2 regions of the Comamonas piscis genome follow, and region 2 is predicted to be linked to the other one. Evidence: predicted binding sites of a transcription regulator. Region 2 holds the regulator's gene; the other holds the start of a gene.
What was found. Region 2 encodes FNR, which switches genes on or off when oxygen is low (the NO sensors DNR and NnrR bind a similar motif). Its sites were predicted from a motif close to TTGATNNNNATCAA; they were not measured.
Positions count from the first base shown of each region.

Region 1: HS961_RS13385 (universal stress protein) is a predicted target of FNR. The motif match lies at 4,103-4,116, and genes of this name have one in related genera.

Region 1 is NZ_CP058554.1:2,968,673-2,976,272, forward strand. It holds gene HS961_RS13355 (sensor histidine kinase) at 1-707, shown strand, start outside; gene HS961_RS13360 (DUF1428 domain-containing protein) at 728-1,090, opposite strand; gene HS961_RS13365 (SRPBCC family protein) at 1,133-1,600, opposite strand; gene HS961_RS13370 (VOC family protein) at 1,643-2,104, opposite strand; gene HS961_RS13375 (SIR2 family NAD-dependent protein deacylase) at 2,290-3,063, shown strand; gene HS961_RS13380 (aldo/keto reductase) at 3,068-4,030, opposite strand; gene HS961_RS13385 (universal stress protein) at 4,225-4,662, shown strand; gene HS961_RS13390 (2OG-Fe dioxygenase family protein) at 4,786-5,535, shown strand; gene HS961_RS13395 (Bug family tripartite tricarboxylate transporter substrate binding protein) at 5,622-6,608, opposite strand; gene HS961_RS13400 (peroxiredoxin) at 6,840-7,397, shown strand; gene HS961_RS13405 (MlaE family ABC transporter permease) at 7,452-7,600, shown strand, end outside.
Region 2 is NZ_CP058554.1:4,160,893-4,168,492, reverse strand. It holds gene HS961_RS18775 (malonyl-CoA decarboxylase) at 1-229, shown strand, start outside; gene HS961_RS18770 (tripartite tricarboxylate transporter substrate binding protein) at 435-1,451, shown strand; gene HS961_RS18765 (enoyl-CoA hydratase/isomerase family protein) at 1,468-2,259, shown strand; gene HS961_RS18760 (malonate--CoA ligase) at 2,327-3,883, shown strand; gene HS961_RS18755 (universal stress protein) at 3,994-4,437, opposite strand; gene fnr (fumarate/nitrate reduction transcriptional regulator Fnr) at 4,594-5,316, opposite strand; gene hemN (oxygen-independent coproporphyrinogen III oxidase) at 5,466-6,848, shown strand; gene HS961_RS18740 (sulfite exporter TauE/SafE family protein) at 6,866-7,600, opposite strand, start outside.

The sequences.
Region 1 (7,600 bases), 1.2 Mb from region 2:
TGCAGCCCTTGCAGCAGGAATTGGCTGCCTTGTTGGCGCGCAATACCCAGGTGGTGGAGCGCTCACGCTCGCACGCGGCCGACCTGAACCATGCGCTGAAAAAACCCTTGTCGCTGCTGATGGCCCATGCGGGCAGTGGCGATGCGCTGCCGGCTGCCATGGTGCTGCAGCAAACCACGGCCATGGCGCGGCTGATTGACCGCTACCAGGCCCGTACCTTCAGCGACGCGACCCTGGTGCATGGCACAAGTGCTGGCCTCCCAGTCGATGTGCTGGCCTGCGCACAGCAGATGCTGGCGATGCTGCGACAGCTGCACCAGGCCAGCGACCTGGACTGGCAACTGGTGGACGCGGGCAGCCCGCTGTGGTGGCGGGGCGAGCGGGCCGATCTGGAAGAGTTGCTGGGCAATCTTTTGGACAACGCCGGCAAATGGGCGGCGTCCCAGGTGCGCTTGACGGTGCGGGGCAACGCAGCCCAAGGCCTGATGCTGCTGGTGGAAGACGATGGCCCGGGCATGACCGACGCGCAAATGCAGGCGGCCGGCGAACGGGGCAAACGCTTTGATGAATCGGTCGCTGGCACCGGCTTGGGCCTGTCGATTGCGCAGCACATTGTGCAGGGTTACGACGGCCAACTGCAGCTGCGCAAAAGCGAGGCCTTGAAAGGCTTGATGGTGCGCGTCGACATGGCCGGGGTGCTGGCCTGATCGTAGGACTGTTGGGATGCTCAGCCGCCCAGCCGCACCACCGGCGTAAAGCCACCAAAAATCATGCGTTTGCCATCAAAAGGCATATTGGCCGGCTGCATATCTGCCAGCCGTGGATCCGCCATGACCGCGGCATTGATACGGTCGCGCTCGGCGCGCGAGGTGTAGACAATCCAGGAAAAGCAGGCGACCTCATCGGACTGCAGCTTGACGGCCATCGGGAAGGACGTGTGTTCACCGTCCGGCACATCGTCGCCCACACATTCCCAGTACTGCAGCGCGCCATACTCCATCCAGACCTTGCCGGCGGCCTCGGCCATGGTTCGGTAGGCATCCAGATTGGCAAGGGGCACGGGGATTACAAATCCATCGACATAGGGCATGGCGGTCTCCTGAGCGCCAGCGGCGCTGCTCTAAACAAAGGGCTACAGCGTGGCAGCCAGGGCCTCCAGCTGGTCGGTGCTTATGCCCCAGCCAGTGTGGAAGCCCATGGCCTCATGCTGTTTGCGGGTCTCCTCGCTCCAATGCCGCACGGTGGCGGTATAGCGGGTCTGGTCCCCTTCGGGCTCAAACGCGATGATGGCCGTCATGAAGGGCTTGGCGCTGGGCACCCAGCCAGCGGTATAGGCATCGGTAAACACCAGCTTGCGGTTGGGCACCACCTCTAGGTACACCCCCGCATTGGGGTACTGGTTGCCCTGCGGGTCGCACATCACAATCTGGCTGCCGCCGCCGACGCGCACATCCACCTCGGCGCTGGCAATCGTCCAGGGCTTGGGCACAAACCACTGAGTGAGCAGGGCCGGCTCGGTCCAGCAGCGGAAGAGGGTGGCCGCTGGGGCGTTGATCAAGCGGTTGAGCACAAGATCCTGGGGATGGGGCTGTACAGACATGGTGGGCGGCTCAGAAGCTAGGTTGTAGGGTTGCGGAATAGGTCAGGCGGCAGGTTGTTGCGTTTGCGCATTCACCATCCAGGGGATACCAAAGCGGTCGGTCACCATGCCAAAGCCGGGCGACCAGAAGGTGGCTGCGAAGGGCATGCTGACCTGGCCGCCTTCGGCCAAGCCGGCAAACACCCGCTCGCCGTCGGCGGCGGAATCCACGCCGATCGATACCCACATCCCTTGGGGCTTGAGGTAGCCACCGCCACAGCTCTCGGCGCTGACGCCGGGCAGGGCAGGCAGCGTGTCGGAGGCCATGATGGCCTGGCTGCCCACTTGCAGATGGGCATGCATCAGGCGCGATTGCGCCTCGGGGGGCAGCGGCGGCATGCCTTCGCTGGGGGGCATATCGCTAAAGCGCATTTGGTGGGTGATCTGGCCGCCAAACAGCTGGGCGTAGAAGGCCATGGCTTCCGCGCATTGGCCATCAAAATTCAGATAGGGGATGAACTGCATCTGTGTCTCCTGATCGTGGGTCAGCCATTCTGGGCTTGGCCCGGTGCGGCTGTCCATCTCCAAATCGTGATGACGGTGTCTGAATGTAAACCTCATGGGCATTGCGCTGCGCAGGCATGCCGGACTGGGGTGGCAATGCTTCAGTCCTGCCGTATGCTGGGCGCCTGCCTTTCACCGCTTTATATATGCCTCTTGATTCCTTGCATGCACCCGCTGATCCCTACAGCACCGATCCAGACATCGCCAGCCTGCGCCGGCGCTTGCAGGCTGCGCGCCATGTGCTGGTGTTGACAGGGGCTGGGGCCAGTGCCGAATCTGGCGTGCCGACGTTTAGGGACGCGCAAACTGGCTACTGGGCGCAGTTTAGCCCCGAGGAGATGGCGAGCGAGGCCGGGTTTTTGGCCCATCCGCAGCGGGTATGGGACTGGTACCAGTACCGCCGCGATCTGATCCGCCAGGTGCAGCCCAATGCCGGCCATGTGGCGCTGGCGCAATGGCAGGGCCGCAACCCGGGCCGAATGACACTGGTCACCCAGAATGTGGATGGCCTGCACCAGCGCGCTGGCAGTGCGCCGGTGCTGTGCCTGCATGGCAACCTGATGGAGAACCGCTGGCTGCTGCCGCCCAAACCCTGCTGCGATGCCCGCTTTACCGAAGGCGATGCACCGCCCCAGTGCCCCGGTTGCGGCAACTACCTGCGCCCCGGCGTGGTCTGGTTTGGCGAGGCCTTGCCCCATGCGGAGCTGCAGCAGGCCCAGGATGCGGCCAAGGCCTGTGACCTGATGCTGGTGATCGGCACCTCCGGCCATGTGTATCCTGCGGCTGGCTTGGCCCATATTGCTGCCCGGGGCGGCGCGCATGTGGTGGTCATCAACCCCGAGCCGACGGTGCTGGACAGCGTGGCCGACCAGTGCTGGCGCCTGCCATCGGCGCAGATCTTGCCGGCCTTGCTGGCCTAGTTTTTTAAGTCTCAGCGCTGGCGGTGTTGAGCGTGGCCATCGCATCGGCATCCAGCTGCAACTGGCTGGCGCGGATAAGGGACTGCAGCTGCTCCAGATTGCTGGCGCTGGCAATGGGCGAGGCAATGCCAGGCTGGCGCATCACCCAGGCCACAGCCACCTCGCCCAAGGGGGCCTCCAGGCGGTTGCTAACTTGCTCCAGCGCGGCCAGAATGCGCAGGCCCCGGTCGTTCAGATAGAGCTGGGTGGTTTTGGCGCCGCGCGGGCTTTTGCGAGCATCGTCGGCAGTGCGGTATTTTCCAGTCAAAAAGCCGGCAGCCAGGCTGTAGAAGTTGATGACGCCGACGCCGCGCTCCACGCACAGCGGCTGTAGTTCTTGCTCGAACACGGCCCGGTCATACAGGTTGTAGAGCGGCTGCAGGCTCTCGTAACGGGCCAGGCCATGCTGCTCGCTTATGTTCAGCGCTTCGGCCAGGCGGGCGGCACTGTAGTTGCTGGCGCCAACTGCCCGTACCTTGCCCTCGGCAATCAGCTCGCCAAAGGTGCCCATTACATCGGCCAACGGCACTTGCGGGTCGTCGTCATGCGACTGGTAAAGGTCGATGTAGTCGGTCTGCAGGCGCTGCAACGAGGCATCAACTGCCTGGCGAATATATTCCGGCCGCAGGCCGACCTTGCCATCGCCCATGTCCTTGCCGACCTTGGTGGCCAGCACCACTTGTGCGCGTTTGCCGGAGCTGCGCAGCCATTGGCCCAACACCCGCTCAGATTCGCCACCGCTGTGGCCGGGCGCCCAACGCGAATACACATCGGCGGTATCGACAAAGTTCATGCCGGCATCCAACCAGGCATCGAGCAGGCGAAAACTCATCGCCTCGTCGGCCGTCCAGCCAAATACATTGCCGCCCAGGCACAGGGGCGAGACTTGCAGGGAGGATCGGCCAAGAGAACGCAGGGGTGTAGTCATAGTTGGTGCAAGCGTGGAGGCCCCGCAGGGCGGAGCAAACATTATGCGACCCGGCTTGCAGCTATGCCATCGTTGATGCAGCGCAAACGGCTCGCAATCGTCACATGCGGGCCAGTGGCCCAGTCCCTGGACAGTTTGCCGGGCCATGCGTTTTAGAGTAAGTTATGTAGGCAACAACAAAAAGGAGTGACGCCATGTTTAAACATATTCTGGTTCCGGTCGATGGTTCAGCCACCTCCATGCTCGCGGTCAGCAAGGCCGCAGGCCTCGCCAAGGCCTTTGGCAGCCAGGTCACCGCTGTCTATGTGATCGATCCCTATCCCTTCACCGGTGTGGGCGCCGATTTTGCCTATGGCCAGGCGCAGTACCTGTCTGCCGCCACTGCCGATGCGCACACGGCCCTAGATGCGGTGAAAACCGCGATGGAGCAGGCGGGCATCGCCGTCGATGCCGTCATGGGTGAGGGCCACTCCGTGCATGACGGCGTGATGGAGGCCGTCAAAACCACGGGTGCTGACCTGATTGTGATGGGCTCGCATGGCCGCAAAGGCTTGGAAAAGCTGGTGCTGGGCAGCGTCACGCAGCGAGTGTTGAGCGACAGCACGATCCCTGTGCTCGTCGTCCGCCAATAAAACCTGCTCGCCGCGTTTTATACGCGGCGAGTCCCCTCCCTCCACCCAGCGTGCTGCCCAATCTTGTGCAGCACGCAATGCTTTTGCAGCCGCCGTAAGCTCGCCCGCTTGACGGAGATTTTGATGCAGTCCTTTCCCCCTCCTTATTGCGATGCCGACCAAGTGGACGGCACCTTGCGTGCTTATGGCTATGCGGTGCTGAGCCCGGCAGCGGTGGCCCAGTGGGCGGGTAGCCCACCGGCAGAGATGGCAGCGCTCGGCAGCCATTGGGAGGGCATGCCGCATGATGCGTACCTCAAAGATGGCGGCCGCTACCGCAAGCGCCGCCATTCCTGTTATGTGGTGCACGATGGCCAGGTGGAGGCTGTGGCCCACCGTGCCCACTGGCAACCGGTGGAGTACAACGCCTTGCATGGCGGCATGCAGCGCTGGTTTGAGCCGGTCGAAGCCGCTTCCAAAAACCTGCCCGCCTGGAACCACATCCTGCAGGCGCTGGGGCGCACGGCACAGGCGCTGTTTGCCAGCGATAGCGCTGAGCCCTGGTACACCGAAGCCCACCAGTTCCGCATTGACACGGCCGAAGGCATTGGCCGGCCCACACCCGAGGGCGCGCACCGCGATGGTGTGGACCTGGTCGCCGTGTTCCTGGTGGCGCGCGAAGGCATCAAAGGCGGCGAAACCCGGGTGTTTGATGCCCAAGGGCCGCAAGGCCTGCGCTTTACCTTGACGGAGCCCTGGTCGCTGATGCTGCTGGACGATGCCCGCATGATCCATGAGAGCACGCCGATCCAGCCGCTGGGCGAAGCCGCAGGCCACCGCGATACCTTGGTGGTCACCTTGCGCCGGCAAGCGTTTCAGGGCGACGGCGTTTAGGCCGCGCCATACCAGCAGCCCACGATGGGGCGGTCACAAAAAAGGGCACCTCATGAGGTGCCCTTGTCGTATCCAAGCCTTGCGGCTTACTGGATGGTCGCGCCGGAGGCTTCAACAATCGCCTTGGCGTCCTGGAAGTCCTTGTGGAAGAATTTGTCAAAGTCGGACGAGGACATGGCTTGTGGCTCGGCGCCTTGGGCCAGGATGGCGTCCTGCACTTCCTTCATGCCCAGCAGCTTGTTGACTTCGGTGTTGAGCTTGCTGACGATGGGCGTGGGCAGGTTCTTGGGGCCGAACAGGCCGTACCAGGTGCTCACGTCAAAGCCCTTCATACCCAGCTCGGCGACAGTGGGAACATCCGGCAACGAGGTGCTGCGCTTGGCGGAGGTAACAGCCAGCGGGCGCAGCTTGCCGGCCTTGATCTGGCCAATGGCCGAGGGCACCGAAGACACCAGCAGATCGACATTGCCGGACAGGGTATCGAGCAGCGCGGGGTTGGAGCCCTTGTAAGGCACGTGGGTCAGCTTCACGCCTGCGGCTTTTTCAAACAGCACGCCCGCGATATGGATGCTGGTGCCGTTGCCGGGCGATCCGTAGGTGATCTTGCCGGGATCGGCTTTGGCCGCAGCAATCACATCGCTCAAGGTCTTGTACTTGCTGTTTTCTGCAGTGGCGATGATCACCGGCGAATAGGCAATATGGGCAATCGGGGTCAGGTCCTTGGCGGGGTTCCAGGGCAGGCCCTTGTACAGGTAGTAGCCCAGAACCACATTGTCCTTTTGGCCCATCACGATGTCATAACCGGTGGGCTGGGCCTTGGCCACTTCGCTGATGCCGATGGTGCCGCCAGCGCCGGCGCGGTTGTCTGCGACCACCGTCCAGTGGTTTTGCTCGTTCAGCTTTTGCGCAATGATGCGCGAAAGAATATCGGTGCCACCGCCTGGCGGGAACGGCACTACCATGCGCACCGGCTTGCTGCCGGGGTAATCGGTGGCCGGGCCTTGCGCCATGGCGCCAGAAGCCATTCCCACCGTGAGGGCCACGGCGGTGCATTGCAAAATCTGTTTCATCATTTTTTTGTCTCCTTGAGGGTCACACCTTCGCATGGCTTGTGCATGGCGGGCAGGGTGGGTAGTTGCATAAACAGCCAAAGGGGTGATGATGTATGCCATCACGCCAGGTGGCATATTCTAGAGGCTGTGGTGCGGAGTGATGTGGCGCAAGCGTGTTGCAGTATGCAAAACAGGGCTAGGCACAAATGCCCAGCCTCCAGGCGTGTGTAGATGACAACAGAAGGATCGACAATGAAAGCAAAACTCGTTGGGGCTTTGGCCTCGGTGGTCATGGGCTGTGCGGCCTTGGTAAGCATGCCCAGTCATGCGGCGCTGGCCGTTGGTGCGCAGGCGCCGCTGTTCAGCACGCAATCGGCCTTGGCCGGCAAGGTGCAGCGCTTTGACATGGCCGAGGCCCTGAAGCGCGGGCCCGTCGTGCTGTATTTCTTCCCCAAGGCCTTCAGCCAGGGCTGCACGATTGAAGCGCATGCATTTGCGGAAGCCACCCCAAGCTTTGCCGCATCTGGCGCGCAGGTGGTCGGTATCTCGCATGACGACATCGCGACGATGCAGCGCTTCTCCAGCGAAGCCTGCCGCGACCAGTTCAGTGTTGCCTCCGACCCCGATGCCAAGGCCATCAAGGCCTATGACGCTGGTTCTGCCGCGCGGCCCGGCACGGCATCGCGCATCTCGTATGTGATCGCGCCGGATGGCAAGGTGATCTATGCCCATGAAGGCAGCGATCCGATGGAGCATGTGCAGCAAACCTTGAAGGCGGTGCAGGCCTGGAAGGCGCGCCAGAAGTCCTAAACCGCTGACCCGCGTCAGGTCAGTCGGTTGGCGCCGATGACCTATGATGCGCGGATGCTGGCAAGTCTGCTCCAACCCCAATGGCCCCACCAGGCATGGCGCACCGCGCGCCGCTGGGCGGTGGCCTGGTGGCGCATTTTCTACCTGGGTGCCGTTGTGTTGGTGATGCTGATGTCGCCCAGCAGCTACGGCCCGCAAACCCG
Region 2 (7,600 bases):
GGTCAAGGACAAACCGGTGGACCCGGTCGCCCGTTTCCACCTGGGCAATGGCTCGCGGGTCGAGCGCCTCAATTGGGCGGGCGACACCTCTGCCAAGGGCATCAAGCAGTCCTACGGCCTGATGGTGAATTACCTTTATGACTTGAAGCGCCTGGACAAGCACCGCAATTTGCTGGCGCAGGGCAAGATTCCGGTGTCATCGGGCATCGAGGCGCTGGCCAAGGTTTAATTTTTGGATTTTTGTTTATGTGGATGAGGCAGGACGCCGCAGTGCCCCTTTGCACTGTGTTGGCCTGATAAAAGCTGACGGCTCCTGAAGGGGTCGCAGCCTGGGTGGTAGGCATAACAAGCCTGCCACTCAGGGCTTGTGCGTTGCTATCGGCGCGCGCAGGCGGGTGTGCGTGGATCTTAAAAAACAAATGTTAGGAGACAAGATGACCAAGAGCTATACACCGTCCTCATCCAGAAGGCGAACGCTGGTAGGCCTGGCCGCCGGCATGGCGGGCACGGCGCTGCCCGCCTGGAGCTGGGCCAATACGGCAGCAGCCAAAGACTGGCCCGCCAAGCCGGTGACCTGGGTGGTGCCCTTTCCGGCAGGGGGCGGCACCGATGCCTTTGCGCGGCCGCTGTCCTCACAGTTCTCAAAGATGTCGGGCAAGACCCTGGTGATCGACAACAAGGGCGGCGCCGGCGGCACCTTGGGGGCCAGCTTTGCGGCGCGCCAGTCGGCCGATGGCTACCACTTCTTCATGGGCGGCACCCACCATGTGATTGCGCCCTCGGTCTACCCCCGGCTGGATTACGACATCCAGAAAGACCTGGTGCCTTTGGCCTTGTTGGCGACCGTGCCGCAGGTGTTGGTGGTCAACCCCAAGCGGGTGACCGCTGCCAACATGCAGCAGCTGCTGGCCCAGCTCAAGGCCAACCCGGGGAAGATGAGCTTTGCCTCGGCGGGCGCCGGCACCAGCCACCACCTGGCCGGTGAGCTGTTCAAGATCCAGAGCCAGACCGACATCCTGCATGTGCCGTACAAAGGCGCGGGACCGGCGCTGCAGGATCTGATTGCCGGCAATGTGGACATGCTGTTCGATGGCCTGGGCTCGTCGGCCGCGCACATAGCCGCCGGTCGTATCAAATGCCTGATGGTGGCGGGCAGCCAGCGCAACCCCTCGCTGCCCGATGTGCCTTGCGCCGCCGAGGTGGGCCTGCCCGACTACAACGTGACCACCTGGTACGGCCTCTGGGCCATCAAGGGCACCCCGCCGGAGCTGCAGGCGCGCATGTTTGAAGAGGCCAAGCGCATGGGCGGCTCCGATGAGATCAAGGCCATCTGGGCCAAGAACGGTGCGGAATATGGCAGCATGACGCAGCCGCAGTTTGCCGCCTTTGTGGCCGACGAGGTCAAGCGCTGGGCCGAGGTGGTGAAGGCCTCGGGCGCCAAGATTGAATAAGCACGGGAGCGAGACGATGACGGGCCAAGTTCGGGTGGAAGCATGGACAGCGGGCGAGCCGGTGGCCCGCGCGCAAGCAGTGCGCGTGGTGCTGGCCAACCCGGGCAAGCGCAATGCCATGTCGCGTGCGATGTGGCGGCAGCTGCGCAGCGTGTTTGAGGACCTGCAGCGCCAGCCCGGGCTGCGTTGCATCGTGCTGCAAGGCGAGGGCGAGGCCTTTTGCGCCGGCGGCGATATCTCGGAATATGCGGACTTCCGCTTTGCCGAGCGCAGCCTCGCCGACTTCCATGAGGGCGAGGTTTGGCCCGCGCTGCATGCCCTGCTGCAATGCGATGTGCCGCTGGTGGCCGCCATTGAAGGCGCCTGCATGGGCGCCGGTGTAGAGCTGGCCAGCTGCTGCGACACCCGCCTGGCAGCAGACACCGCCCAGTTTGGCGCACCGATTGCCAAGCTGGGCTTTCCGATGGCCCCTAAGGAGGCGGCCCTGGTGTTGAGCCAGCTGGGGCCTGCCAAGACACGGCAGATGCTGCTGGAGGCGGCGGTCTTTGGCGCCGAGCAGATGCTGGCCTCGGGCTTTTTGAGCCAGGTTCATCCCGCTGCCCAGCTGCAGGCCCAGCTGGAGCGCACTGTAGCCCGCATCTGCGGCTTGGCACCCCAGGCCGCCCGCATGACCAAGCAGCTGCTGCGCGCGCTGGCCGAGGGCGATGCCCAGGCCCCCGTGCTGCAGCAGCCCTATGCCTATGCCGATTCGGCAGAACACCGCGAGGGCATCGCCGCCTTTGTGGCCAAACGAACACCCCAGTTTTGAAGGCGCCTGCGCCGGCCATTGGCTGCGCTGCAGGTGCCCAGGAATACCTCCAACCAAGTAGACAAACATGACCAACGACAACCTGTTCTGCGCACTGCGTGCAGCCTTTCCTGAGGACCTTGATGCCATCGCCGTGGAGACCACCTCGGCCAACGGTGAGCCGCTGAACTACAGCTGGCGCGATCTCGACCGCATGAGCGCGCGCATTGCCAACCTGCTCGATTCGCTGAACATTCCTACCGGCAGCCGGGTGGCCGTGCAGGTAGAAAAGTCGGTCGAAGCGATGGCGCTGTACCTGGCCACCTTGCGCGCAGGCCATGTGTTTTTGCCGCTGAATACCGCCTACCAAAGCGCCGAGATCGCGTACTTCGTCACCAATGCCGAACCGGCCGTGGTGGTCTGCGCGCCGGCCAACTTTGGCTGGGTCTCCAAGATCGCCTTCCAGTGCGGCACGCAAAGCGTGTTCACCCTGGGCGATGACCGCAGTGGCACCCTGCTGGAGCGCGCCGTGCACTGCGACGATACGCACACGCCGGCACAAAAGACCGCCGACGACATGGCTGCTATTTTGTACACCAGTGGCACCACCGGGCGCAGCAAGGGCGCGATGCTGAGCCACGGCAACCTGCTGAGCAATGCGGTTACGCTGAAGGACTACTGGGGCTGGAAGACGGGCGATGTGCTGATCCATGCGCTGCCGATCTTCCATGTGCATGGCTTGTTTGTCGCCATCCACGCGGCCTTGCTCAATGGCAGCAAGATGATCTGGTTTGCCAAGTTTGAGCCCAAGGCGGTGATTGCTGCGATGGCGTGGGCAACGGTGTTTATGGGGGTGCCAACCCTCTATGTGCGTCTGCTGGCCGAGCCGGGCCTGACCAAGGCGGCCGCGCAGCACATGCGCCTGTTCATCTCAGGCTCCGCGCCCTTGCTGATCGAGACCTTCCGCGACTGGCAGACCCGCACCGGCCTTTCGATTTTGGAGCGCTATGGCATGAGCGAGACCATCATGCTGGTCTCCAACCCCTACCAGGCCGATGCCCGCCATGGCGGCCAGGACGAGCGCCGGGGCGGCACGGTGGGCTTTGCGCTGCCAGGCGTGGGGGTGCGGGTGCAGGGCGATGATGGCCAGGCGCTGGGTGCCGACGAGATTGGCCATATCCAGGTGCAGGGCGCCAATGTGTTCAGCGGCTACTGGCGCATGCCTGAGAAGACCGCGCAGGAGTTCACGGCCGACGGCTGGTTCAAGACCGGCGACGTGGGCAAGATCGACGCGCGCGGCTATGTGACCATTGTTGGCCGCAGCAAGGACCTGATCATCTCTGGCGGCTACAACGTCTACCCGGCAGAGATCGAGGGCTTTATCAACGACCTGCCGGGCGTGGCTGAGAGCGCCTTGGTGGGCGTACCGCATCCCGATTTTGGCGAGGTGGGCGTGGCCGTGGTGATTGCCAAGCCGGGCCAGCAACTCGATGCCGATGGCATCGTGAGCACCTTGAAAAAGCAGCTGGCTAATTTCAAGATTCCCAAGCGCTGCTTTGTGGTTGGAGAGTTGCCGCGCAACACCATGGGCAAGGTGCAAAAGAACCTGCTGCGCGACCAGTACCAGGACCTGTTCAAGGGCTGATACCTGTGCGATGGCGGCCTGTGCCGACATGACAAAACCCTCGCCCGGTGGTAGCTGAGAAGCTACCGCCAGCGAGGGTTTGCTATTGATGCGCTTGGCTTATGCGGCGATCAGCGCAGCACCAGCACCGGGATCGTCGCATGCGTCAGCACATGCTGGGTCTCGCTGCCCAGCAGCAGGCGCTTCAAGCCCCGGTAGCCGTGCGAAGCCATAACGATCAGGTCGCAGCGCTCGTCGCGTGCGGTCTCCAGCAGTGCCTCGGCGATCAGATCGGACTTGATCACCAAGGTTTTGACGGGCACACCGGCTGCAGCGCCTTCGGCCACCACCTTGTCGACGACGCTCTGTGCAGCCCGTTCCCAGCCTTCCTCGATGCGCGCAATGTCATCAGGGTTTTGCATGGTGCTGCCTTCAAAATAGCTGCGCGGGTAGTTGGGCGAAATGTTGACGGCGGTAACGGTCGCGTGGCTCAGCTTGGCCAGCGCCAGCGCGTGTTGAACGGCCTTTTCGGACAGCTCAGAGCCATCGGTGGCAAGCAGGATATGTTGGTACATGGCGGGCTCCTTTCAGGTCAGACAGGGGGCAGTGCCGCTGCTGTGCAGCCTTGCCGTAATTGCATCACCAAGCATCGCTGCTGGCAGCGACAACGGATGTCGGATCAGGCCGCGTTTGCGCCGTTGCGGCGCTGTGCGGCGCCATCGACATGGTGATCAAGCCGCGCAGGCCTGGGTGTTGATCAGCCCTTGCAGCTTGTCAGTATCCAGAATGCGCACATGGCGTTGCTTGACCTCGATGATGTTTTCTTCTGCGAACTTGGAGAAGGTGCGGCTGACGGTTTCCAGCTTCAGTCCCAGGTAGCTGCCGATTTCCTCGCGCGTCATGCGCAGGATCAGCTCATGCTGCGAGAAGCCCCGGGCATGCAGGCGCTGCACCAGGTTCAGCAAAAAGGCGGCCAGGCGCTCCTCGGCGCGCATGCTGCCCAGCAGCAGCATGACGCCGTGCTCGCGCACGATCTCGCGGCTCATCACTTTGTGGACATGGTGCTGCAGGGCGGTCACTTCGCGCGACACCTCTTCCAGCGACGAGTAGGGCATCACGCAGACTTCGGCGTCTTCAAGCGCAATCGCGTCGCAGGAATGGCGGTCATTGACGATGCCATCGAGGCCGATGATCTCGCCCGCCATCTGGAAGCCGGTGACCTGGTCACGGCCGTCTTCGGTGGCAATGCTGGTTTTGAAGAAGCCGGTGCGGATGGCGTACAAGGACGTGAAGGTCTCGCCATTGCGGAACAGCGCGCTGCCGCGCTTGATCTTGCGTCGCGTGGCCACGATCTCATCGATCCGTTCCATTTGATCGACCGACAGTCCCACGGGCATGCACAGCTCGCGCAAATTGCAGCTGGAGCAAGCTACTTTGATGGAGGTGGATGTCATGTATCAATACCCGTGAACAACTATTCATATAGGAACGACGTTCCTTGGATGCGCCTATTGTGCGTGCAGGCGCCAATGGGCTTCTTGATGTACATCAAGGACGCGTGGCAGACCCTGGGGCACATTGGGGGTCCGCAAGAAAGAAGCCCATGATTTCTCTGACCCCTGAACTGCTACGCCGTTTTGATGTGCCCGGCCCCCGTTACACGTCGTATCCTACTGCAGACCGATTTGTTGAAGCCTTTGCTGCGGATGCGTACAAGCAGGCGCTAGCCCAGCGCGGCACCGGGCTGGTGGGCCGGCTGGCGCCCTTGTCCTTGTATGTACATGTGCCGTTTTGCGCCTCGCTGTGCTACTACTGCGCCTGCAACAAGATCATCACCAAGCATGCCGAGCGGGCGGATGAATACTTGGACTACCTGGAGCGGGAGCTGGATCTGCAACTGGCCCATGTCGGTGGCCGCCCCACCATCAGCCAGCTGCACCTGGGCGGCGGTTCGCCCACTTTTTTGACCGATGCGGGTCTGAGCCGGCTGATGGATATGGTCAAGCAGCGCTTTCAACTGCAGCCCGGCGGCGAGTACTCGATCGAGGTCGATCCGCGCACCGTCAGCCGCGAGCGCCTGCAGCACCTCTACCTGCTGGGCTTTAACCGGCTGAGCTTTGGGGTGCAGGATTTTGACCCGCTGGTGCAAAAGGCGGTACACCGCGAGCAGCCCGCCGAGCAGGTGTTTGCCTTGGTTGCGCAGGCGCGCGAGATCGGCTTTGAATCCATCAATATCGACCTGATCTACGGCCTGCCCCAGCAAAACCCGCAGAGCTTTGCCCGCACGATGGAGCAGGTGAACGCGCTGCGCCCGGACCGCATTGCACTCTACGCCTATGCGCACCTGCCTGAGCGCTTCAAGCCGCAGCGCCGCATTCAGGCACAAGACCTGCCCAGTGCAACCGACAAGCTGGCCATGCTGGCGCAGGCGCTGGCAGCACTGGAAGGCGCAGGTTATGTGTATGTGGGCATGGACCATTTCGCCTTGCCAGACGATGCGCTGGCCGTGGCCAAGCGCCAGGGCCGCCTACACCGCAACTTTCAGGGCTACAGCACCCAGCCTGATTGCGATCTGATGGCGCTGGGTGTTTCTGCGATTGGCCGCATTGGTCCTACCTACAGCCAGAACGCCAAAACACTGGAGGAGTACTACGACCTGATTGATCAGGGCCAGATCCCCGTGGTGCGCGGCCTGGCGCTGACCCGCGATGACCTGCTGCGCCGTGCCGTCATCATGGGGCTGATGTGCCAGGGCAGCCTGGCGATTGAATCGCTGGAGCAGGCCTGGCTGATTGATTTTGCGCAGTACTTTGCAGCCGAGCTGTCCCAACTGCGCGAGCTGCAGGAGCAGGGCCTGGTGCAGCTCAGCGACGACACGATCAACGTGACCGAGCTGGGCTGGTACTTTGTACGCGGCGTGGCGATGGTGTTTGACAAGAACCTGCAGGCCGACCGCAACCGGGCGCGCTTCTCGCGCATTATCTGAAGGCGGCCAGGCCAGCATTAGCCTGACAAGGCCGCCAGGCTCTTGTAGAGCATGTAGACCGCCAGGCACAGCAAGATGGCGCCAAAGATCTTTTTGAGCTGGGCCACCGGCAGGCGGTGGGCAGCGCGGGCGCCCAGGGGCGCCGTCAGCACGCTGCAGGTGGCAATGGCGGCCAGGCCCGGCAGCCAGATATAGCCCAGCGAATGCGGTGGCAGGCCCTGCAGATGCAGGCCAGCCACCATGAAGCCGATGACATTGGTGACCGCAATCGGAAAACCCAGCGCCGAGCTGGTGGCCACCGCATTGTGCATGGGCACGCTGCACCAGGTCATAAAAGGCACGCTGATAAAGGCGCCTCCGGCACCCACCAGGCCCGAGAGGCAGCCAATCACGCCGCCAGCTGCCACCAGCCCGGCGGTGCCAGGCATTTGCCGCATCGCCTTGCCGTTGGGTTTGCGGAACATGCGCAGTGCCGAGTAGCCGATAAAGAGGCCAAAGAACAAACCCAGATAACTGCCTTTGAGCAGCGCAAAAATCCCCAGGCTGGCCAGCAGCCCGCCCAGCACAATGCCGGGGGCCAGCCGTTTGACAAGGTCCCAGCGCACGGCGCCATGCTGGTGGTGGGCGCGCACGCTGGACAGGGAAGTAAAGACAATGGTCGCCATCGACGTGGCAATCGCCATCTTGATGGCCAGCTCGGGCGCCACGCCTTGGGTGCCGAGGATGTAGGTGATAAAGGGCACCAGCACCAT